Paraneptunicella aestuarii: one gene and its partner. The protein of the gene in region 1 interacts with the protein of each later gene in a pairwise test. Links are inferred from orthologs where the notes say so. Each region holds a gene or a part of one and is shown in the gene's direction. Other genes may lie near its edges.

What was found. The genes of interacting proteins can lie anywhere in the genome.
Region 2: the proteins of KIH87_RS00525 (region 1) and KIH87_RS09575 interact in binary tests that used the Escherichia coli proteins (3 or more experiments, as listed by UniProt). The link is inferred for Paraneptunicella aestuarii from one-to-one orthologs.

Annotation. Positions count from the first base shown.
Region 1 is NZ_CP074570.1:122,696-127,174, forward strand. The notes cover bases 620-3,586. They hold KIH87_RS00525 (ATP-binding cassette domain-containing protein), read left to right. Parts: upstream 620-1,125; coding sequence 1,126-3,048; downstream 3,049-3,586. Other genes in these bases: KIH87_RS00515 (alpha/beta hydrolase family protein), read left to right, coding at 620-626; KIH87_RS00520 (YheV family putative zinc ribbon protein), read right to left, coding at 713-922; KIH87_RS00530 (TIGR02444 family protein), read left to right, coding at 3,041-3,586. In the rest of the region: more of KIH87_RS00515, read left to right, coding at 1-619; KIH87_RS00535 (hydrolase), read left to right, coding at 3,611-4,479. UniProt on the Escherichia coli protein: Genetic data indicate it may be involved in ribosome assembly or function.
Region 2 is NZ_CP074570.1:2,317,104-2,321,950, forward strand. What follows is about bases 800-4,134. They hold KIH87_RS09575 (2-oxoglutarate dehydrogenase E1 component), read left to right. Parts: upstream 800-1,108; coding sequence 1,109-3,934; downstream 3,935-4,134. Other genes in these bases: KIH87_RS09570 (succinate dehydrogenase iron-sulfur subunit), read left to right, coding at 800-920; odhB (2-oxoglutarate dehydrogenase complex dihydrolipoyllysine-residue succinyltransferase), read left to right, coding at 3,944-4,134. Also shown: sdhA (succinate dehydrogenase flavoprotein subunit), read left to right, coding at 1-195; more of KIH87_RS09570, read left to right, coding at 210-799; more of odhB, read left to right, coding at 4,135-4,847. UniProt on the Escherichia coli protein: E1 component of the 2-oxoglutarate dehydrogenase (OGDH) complex which catalyzes the decarboxylation of 2-oxoglutarate, the first step in the conversion of 2-oxoglutarate to succinyl-CoA and CO(2).

The DNA of each region.
Region 1 (4,479 bases):
CTAGTGGTTATGGAAAAGCGTTCAAGCTAGAAGGTATGCAACAATGGGGAAGGGGAATAGAAGATGATATTGAAGCTTCCTTGGAGAATGTAATCAAAAGCCATCCTGAATTGGATAAAAATAGAGTGTGCTTATATGGGGGAAGTTACGGTGGTTATTCGGCTGTTATGGGCATAATTCGCTCACCTGAAAAATACCGTTGTGCAGCCTCATTCGCAGGTGTAATGGATCTCCCTTTAAACTTTAATAAAAGTTCTGTTCAAAACGATGAAGATCTGACTAAAAGGCTAAAAGAAATTGTTGGCGATCCTGAAACTCAGATGCAGGAATTGATGGATAATTCCCCGGTTTACCTGTTTGACAAAATCACACGTCCGCTATTTTTAGCTCATGGCACAAAGGACGGACGAGTTGATGTTGAACATAGTTGGCGATTGCGGCGTTTGTTGCAGTTGGCTGATATTCCTCATGAGTGGTTGATAATGGATGATATCGGACATGGTTTTGAGGATGTTGAAGAAGTTGAGCAGCTTTACGATCATTTAATGCCGTTCTTGAATAAACATCTTGATATGCAAGCTGGACAGCAAAAGAAGGAAACTGTTCAGACAGCTATAGAAAATTAAAACTGATGGTAGGTTGCCGAGCTCCAATAAAGACCAAGAGCTTGGTAACCTGAACACTCTGTTGTGTTTACGGCCAAAAGCGTAATTTATTCTGGCTTAAAAATCCCAATCACATTATCTGATGCGCCACTTTTGGTTTCGACCTCTTCGTCAACCTGTGAGCGTTCATAATCACAGGCAACACAACGTAATTTCTCTACATTGTTCTCAATGTAAAGCATAAGGGTGTCTTGAGCCTTGCATTGCGGGCAAGTGGCGCCAGCGATAAAGCGCTTTTTACGTAACTTTTGAGTCATGGAATACGATATTTGAACAATTGAACTGCAAAATGGATGCACATCATAACCCAGTTCATCGTATTCCTCCAAAATGCTGCATATTACCGACCATAAACCTGCCTACCATAAAATCTCACACACCCTTTGGCGCTTGGCTCTGAACAAGGTAGAATCCCCGCCAGTTTTATTCCGCTAGCAATGAATTTGAGTAATACAGGCTAATGATCAGAATTGACCAGATTACATTAATGCGTGGCACCAAGGTGCTGCTAGAAGACACTTCTGCTGATATCCAGCCTGGGCAGAAAATGGGCATAATTGGACGTAATGGATGCGGCAAATCGAGCTTATTCGCTTTGCTTCAGAACAATGCCCATGTTGAGTCTGGCGAACTGTTTGTGACCAAAACCTGGGAAGTGGTTGCTGTGCAGCAGGAAACGCCAGCGGTTGCTATGCCAGCCTTGCAATATGTCATCGAAGGGGATGTTCAGGTTACTCGAGTGCAAAACGAGTTAGCTAGAGCAGAAGCCGAGAACCGTGGCGATGACATTGCTCATTGGCACGACCAACTTGCGATTGCGGGTGGTTATGACATTGAATCACGCGCCTCGGTTATTTTACAAGGCTTGGGATTTAAGCAGGCGGAATTGCAGAACTCAGTCGATTCATTCTCTGGTGGATGGCGTATGCGCTTGAATCTAGCTCGTGCGTTGATTTGTCGGTCAGATTTATTGTTGCTCGACGAACCCACTAACCACCTGGATTTAGATGCTGTTATTTGGCTTGAAAAGTGGCTGAAACAATACCCTGGTACATTAATGTTGATCTCGCACGACAGGGATTTTCTGGACAATACGGTCTCGCATATTCTGAGCTTTGAACAACAAAAGCTTCAGACCTATACTGGAAACTATTCCAGCTTCGAGAAGCAAAAAGCTGCCCGCCTGAGGCTGCAACAGCAACAATATGAAAAACAGCAGGCGAAGGTTGCTCATTTACAGAGCTTTATTAATCGCTTTAAAGCCAAAGCGTCGAAAGCTAAACAGGCACAAAGCCGGGTTAAACAGCTTTCTCGGTTGGAAGATATTCTTCCTGTCCAGCAAGAAAATCCATTCTCATTTGAATTCTTTGAACCTGAAAAAGAGCCTAACCCACTAATTAAATTAGAGAAAGTTCAAATTGGATATGGCGACAAGGTCATTTTGCGCGATATTCACCTGAATCTGGTTCCTGGTAGTCGTATTGGCTTGTTGGGGCATAATGGTGCTGGTAAATCTACCTTGGTGAAGTTGCTCGCGTCAGAATTATCGCCCATTGCTGGCGATTATCAGGTTAGCCAAGGCGTAAACATTGGCTATTTTGCTCAGCATCAAGCTGAAAAGTTGAATTTCGACGAGTCGCCTTTATGGCATATCCAAAGGCTCGACAAGCAAGCAACAGAGCAACAATTGCGTGATTATCTCGGTGGTTTTTGTTTTCGAGGTGATGACGCATTAGCGCCAGTTGGGCCAATGTCGGGCGGTGAAAAAGCCCGTCTTGTTTTAGCGTTGATTATTTATCGTAAACCGAATTTGTTATTGCTAGACGAACCGACCAACCATTTAGATTTGGAAATGCGTCAGGCGCTGACGTTTGCGCTTCAAACTTATACCGGCGCAGTGTTGCTGGTATCGCACGATCGTTATTTGCTGAACTCTGTTTGTGATGATTTCTATTTGGTTGATGGCGGTACGGTTGATGTGTTCAAAGGTGATTTGGGTGACTACCAGCAATGGGTCATGCAGTCTGTAAAATTGCAGGCAGCAGAAGCGACACAGGCTACAGCTCAAGATAAGCCCGAGAAGATAAATCGTAAGGATGAAAAGCGATTACAGGCGGAATTCCGGCAAAAAACCAAAGGGTTACGTGATCAGGTTAGCCGCTCTGAAAAAGCCATGAATTCATTTTCTGAAAAGCTACAGAGCATTGAGGAAAAGCTGTCGGATACCGCGTTATATTCCGAGGACAAAAAAGACCAACTGATCGCATTGCTGGCAGAGCAAACGGATCTTAAACAGCAATTAGAAGAGGCCGAAGCCAGCTGGTTTGAAGCTCAGGATGAACTTGAGCAAGCGCAACAGGAGTTTGACCGAGAGTATGGCTGAAACCAGTAACATTAAGCAGATTGCTGAACAGTTTTGGCAGTATTCATGGCAGTTTTATGCTGCCACATATCAGGGTAAGCCAGTCGCTTCGGTGTGTTTACGTTTGCAAGATGATTTCGACGCAAACATCAACGCGCTTTTGTTGTGTTGTTTTATGCAAACGAAGAGTTATGAGTTATCGCAACAAGCGTTGGTTCAGTTGTTGCAGGTTATCGAAGAGAGTGACGCTGAAATTCGTTCTCTACGAGAGAAGCGCAGAAAAGCAAAACTTTATATTGAAGATGAAGCGAGTAAAGCGGCTTATCAGGCACTGAAAAAAGAAGAACTGCAAAAGGAGAAGGAGCAACAGCAAATCTTGGTTGCTGCTATGTTGGACATCGATTCACAATGTATGAAGGAGCTTATGGATCAGGCTAGGTTTAACAACCTTTCTCAGTATGAGTTATTGCTTTCTCGTGGAAACAACCCCCATAATCAAGAGTTGAAACGCCATATTAACTGGTTGTATGAAGCCAGTTTGTCCTTCAATTCCTTATAAATTGGTGAGTGTGAATTACTAAATATGTCAAGGAACAACCATTCTTTTACACCACCTTGGTGGGCTAAAAATCGTCATATACAAACCATTTGGCCGAGATTTTTCCAGCGTCGCGAGGCGCTCAATGTTATACCGCAACGTTTGGAACTGCCTGATGGCGATTTTCTTGATTTATCCTGGTCAGAAAGACCTTCTGGCTGCAAAGGGCTGGTTGCCATGTTCCATGGACTCGAAGGCTCGATTCGTTCTCATTATGCCAATGACATGATCGCCAAGTTATTTAAGGATGGCTGGTGGGTAGTGTTAATGCATTTCAGAGGATGTAGTGGCGAGCCGAACCGGCTGCCTCGTTCTTACCATTCTGGTGAAACCAGTGATGCATTGTATTTTCTGGAGTATTTGAAACAGAAATCTTTGGATGTGCCTAAAATGGTGGCGATGGGCTTTTCCCTTGGCGGCAATATGCTGTTGAAATTGCTTGGCGAAAATCCCCATCAGTCGTTAGTTTCTGCGGGAGTTGCTGTTTCTCCACCAATGCGCCTGGATGAATGTAGCCAAAGTATCAGTAAAGGCTTTTCACGTATCTATCAATCTTATTTGCTCAAGAGTATGCGTGAGAATTTAATGCAAAAGATGCAGCGTGTGGATTTCGCTAATATGCTTAAGATCCCTGCTGACCTTGTTCCTAAAATTGGTAGTTTTAGAGAGTTTGATGAAAAGGTGACTGCGCCTCTACATGGTTTCGCCAGCGCAGATGATTATTATCAACGTTGTAGTTCAATGCAGTACCTACGAAATATTCAAACCCCCACATTGATTGTGCATTCCAAAGACGACCCCTTCATGAACGAAGCCGTAGTGCCTAAGCCTGAGCAATTATCGTCAACCGTTGA
Region 2 (4,847 bases), 2.2 Mb from region 1 along the record:
GCAACAGCCGTTGCTGCGAACTTCAGAACCGAGAGCCGTGGCGCACATAGCCGCTTCGACTTCCCGGATCGTGATGACGAGAACTGGTTGTGCCACTCGATTTATAAACCGAGTGATGAGTCTATGATTAAGCGTGAAGTAAACATGTCGCCTAAGACTCGCGAAGCGTTTCCACCTAAAGCTCGTACTTATTAAGAGGTATTTCATCCATGATGCGTGAATTTTCAGTTTATCGATACAATCCTGATGTTGATAATGCGCCTCGTATGCAGTCTTACAAGCTAGAGGTTGAAGAAGGTCAGGACATGATGGTGTTGGATGCACTCTTATTATTAAAAGAGCAAGATCCAACATTGTCTTTTAGACGTTCTTGCCGTGAAGGTGTTTGTGGTTCAGATGGCGTAAACATGAATGGTAAGAATGGGTTGGCTTGTATTACTCCATTGTCAGACCTGGGGAATGGCACAATTGTTATTCGTCCTTTACCTGGTTTGCCTGTAGTGAGAGATCTGGTTATCGACATGACCCAGTTCTACACTCAATACGAGAAGATCAAGCCGTTTTTGATTAATGACAGTAAACAACCGCCTGCAAGAGAATATCTGCAATCTCCAGAAGAGCGTGAAAAGCTTGACGGTTTGTATGAATGTATCTTGTGTGCATGTTGTTCTACATCGTGCCCGTCTTTCTGGTGGAATCCAGATAAGTTTATTGGACCTGCGGGTCTGTTACATGCATATCGTTTTCTTGCTGATAGCAGGGATACAGCCACCGAAGCTCGTTTGAGTGAACTTGATGATGCGTTTAGCGTATTCCGCTGCCACGGCATCATGAACTGTGTGAGTGTATGTCCAAAAGGATTGAATCCGACTAAAGCAATTGGTCAGATTAAATCTATGTTATTGCAACGAGCGATGTAACAGGAATGCAAATGTGGATCTGGCTTTGGCAAGATCCACATAGCAAGGAAGAAGGCATAGTAAACGAAGTATTCAAAGCATGTCTTAAACAGTGCACTCCGCTCATAACGGCTTGTCTGTGTGTGCATGGGATCTTTGGCTATACTGCAACCATTAACGATTAATATTTGTTTGAGAAAGGGCAAACGATGCACGAAAGCGTGATGAAAGCATGGTGGGAATCGTCTCACATGGCTGGGGGTAACGCTGCTTACGTAGAGGAATTATACGAAGCTTATCTGGACAATCCACTGAGTGTCAGTGAGGATTGGAGAGAAGTTTTCGACAAATTGCCGAAAGTAGACGGAGTAGCACTGGAAACCAAACACAGTGAAGTGCGTAACCAGTTCCGTTTAATGGCCGAGCAAGGTTTAAAGGCTAAAATGCCTGTTGCCGCCAGTAAACAAGTTGCAACCGAAGCTGACCAAAAACAGGTTAAAGTTCTACAGCTAATCAATGCCTATCGCTTTCGAGGGCATCAACATGCCAATCTCGATCCTCTGGGGTTATGGCATCAAGAGCGTGTAAGAGATCTTGAACTGTCATATCACAACCTATCTGAAGAAGATTTTCATAGCGTATATAACGTAGGCTCTTATGCCGTCGGTCAAGAGCAGATGACGCTTGGCGAGTTATATAAGTCGCTGAATCGAACCTACTGTAATTCCATTGGTGCTGAGTACATGCACATCACCAATACGGAAGAAAAGCGCTGGATCCAAAAATATTTTGAAGGTGCCCAGTCCACACCTAAATTTGATCGTGAAACCAAGATCGACATTTTGAAAGGTCTGGTCGCGGCTGACGGTATGGAAAAATACCTTGGGGCTAAATTCCCGGGCGCTAAACGTTTTTCATTGGAAGGTGGTGATGCACTGGTTCCAATGTTGAAAGGCTTGATCAAACACGCGGGTAAAAACGGTGCCAAAGAAGTGGTTATCGGTATGGCTCACCGTGGTCGTTTGAACGTGTTGGTTAACGTGATGGGTAAAAATCCATCAGTCCTGTTCGATGAATTCTCAGGTAAACATGATGAATCATTGGGCATGGGTGACGTTAAGTACCACTCAGGTTTTTCTTCTGATTTCTCAACACCGGGTGGCAATGTTCACTTGGCGCTAGCCTTTAACCCATCTCACCTTGAGATCGTTAATCCGGTGGTAATGGGATCGGTAAGAGCGCGCCTGGATCGTCGTGAATGCGACAATGGTTCCATGGTTCTTCCAATTACCATTCACGGTGACTCAGCTATTGCGGGTCAGGGTGTTGTACAAGAAACCTTTAATATGTCACAAACCCGTGGCTTTAAAGTGGGCGGTACAGTGCGCATAGTGGTGAACAACCAGGTTGGTTTTACTACATCCAAAACCATTGATACTCGTTCCACCCAGTATTGTACTGATATCGCCAAGATGGTTCAGGCTCCGATTTTTCACGTAAATGCTGATGATCCGGAAGCAGTGCTTTTCGTATCACAGCTGGCGTTGGATTATCGCAATACCTTTAAACGCGATGTTGTGATTGATTTGGTGTGTTACCGTCGTCACGGTCACAACGAAGCGGATGAGCCCAATGCAACTCAGCCGTTGATGTACCAGAAAATCAAGAAACATCCTGTTCCTCGTCAACTTTATGCTGAACAACTTATTGCTCAAGGTGTGATTGAAGAGCATGAAGTTGATAAGTTAGTCAATGAGTATCGCGCAGCATTGGATCACGGTGCTTGCGTTGTTCCTGAATGGCGTCCAATGACAGAACATTCTGTTGATTGGAGCCCTTATATCGGGAATGAGTGGAACGTTGCCTATGAGGGCGCGGTTTCTGTGAGTGAATTGAAGCGTATCGGTACCAAGATTTGTGAGTACCCGGAATCGTTTAAACTTCATTCACGAGTGCGTAAGCTGTATCAGGATCGTGAAGCTATGATGGCAGGGGAAAAACTGCTTGATTGGGGTGCGGCTGAAACATTGGCTTACGGCACTATTCTTGAAGCGGGTCATAATATCCGTTTGACTGGTCAGGATAGTGGACGTGGTACTTTCTTCCATCGCCACGCTGTATTACATAATCAAACTGACGCTGCTGAATATATGCCACTGGAATATATTAGTGACAAGCAAGGGAAAATAGAAATCTATGACTCTGTATTGTCTGAAGCGGCGGCCATGGCTTTTGAATTCGGTTATGCAACAGCAGAACCCGGTTCTTTGGTACTGTGGGAAGCTCAGTTTGGTGACTTTGCTAACGGCGCTCAGGTTGTCATCGACCAGTTCTTATCATCTGGTGAGCATAAGTGGGGACGTTTGTGCGGTCTAACCTTATTGTTGCCTCATGGTTATGAAGGTCAGGGGCCAGAGCACAGTTCTGCGCGTCTTGAGCGTTTCCTGCAATTGTCTGCTGGGCACAACTGGCAGGTTTGTGTGCCTTCTACACCTTCGCAGGTGTACAACATGTTGCGCCGTCAGATCATCCGACCTTTACGTCGTCCATTGATCGTCATGTCACCTAAATCATTGTTAAGACATCCTTTGGCTGTCTCTTCCATGGAAGAGTTGGCAGAAGGTCGCTTCTACGAAGTGATTGATGAGATTGATGAGATTAAACCGGCAGGCGTAAAACGTGTGGTTATGTGTTCAGGCAAAGTTTACTACGACCTGTTAGAACAACGCCGCAAGAATGAACAAACCGATGTTGCCATTATCCGTATTGAACAGTTGTACCCATTCCCTCAAGAGGAAATGAAAGCAATTGTTCAAAAATATCAACATGTTAAAGACTGGGTTTGGTGTCAGGAAGAACCTCAGAACCAGGGAGCTTGGTATTGTAGTCAACATCACTTTGTTGAAGCCATCCCTGAAGGGGCAAAAGTGACTTATGCTGGCCGTGCCGCATCGTCTTCCCCTGCTGTAGGTTATCTGGCAATACACAACCAACAGCAAAAAGCGGTTGTTGCCGAAGCACTAGAAATTAATTAAAGGAATACCATGACAATTGAAATTAAAGTTCCCGTGTTGCCGGAGTCTGTAGCTGATGCCACTGTGGCAACCTGGCATGTAAAACAAGGTGACACAGTATCTCGCGACCAAAATTTGGTTGATATTGAAACCGACAAAGTTGTGTTGGAAGTGGTTGCGCCTAATGATGGTGTTATTTCCAGCATTACCGGTGCTGAAGGTGATACCGTTTTAGCTGAACAAGTTATTGCATTATTGGAAGAAAGCGCCGGTCAGGCTAAACCTGCCGCTGCTGAAGCAAAATCTCAATCCAGTTCTAAAGGTGAAGTCATGGATATTAAAGTTCCGGTTCTTCCTGAATCAGTTGCTGATGCAACTGTTGCAACCTGGCATGTACAGCCGGGTGAAGCTGTCTCCAGAGATCAAAATTTGGTTGATATCGAAACTGACAAAGTTGTGTTGGAAGTTGTCGCGCCTGCCGATGGCTCTTTAAGTGAAATCCTGGCTCAGGAAGGCGAAACGGTAAACGCTGAGCAAATTATCGCTAAATTTGTAGCGGGTGCCGGAGCGGCTCCTGCTGCGGCAGCACCAGCAGCAGAAGCAGAAGCTGATTCTGACAGTGAAGCACTTAGCCCGTCAGTTCGTCGTTTGTTGGCTGAAAAAGATATCGACCCTGCATCAATTCGTGGTACGGGCAAAAATGGTCGTATTACCCGTGAAGATGTGGAAGCACATTTGAAAGGTGGTTCTGCTCCTGCGCCAGCAGCGAGTACAACTCAACCTTCTACAGCTGCCGCTCCAGTTACTGGCATGGTAGATCGTACAGAAAAACGCGTTCCTATGACCCGTTTGCGTAAGACTATCGCTACTCGCTTGTTAAATGCCAAGAATTCTACGGCCATGTTGACGACATTTAATGAAGTTAACATGAAAC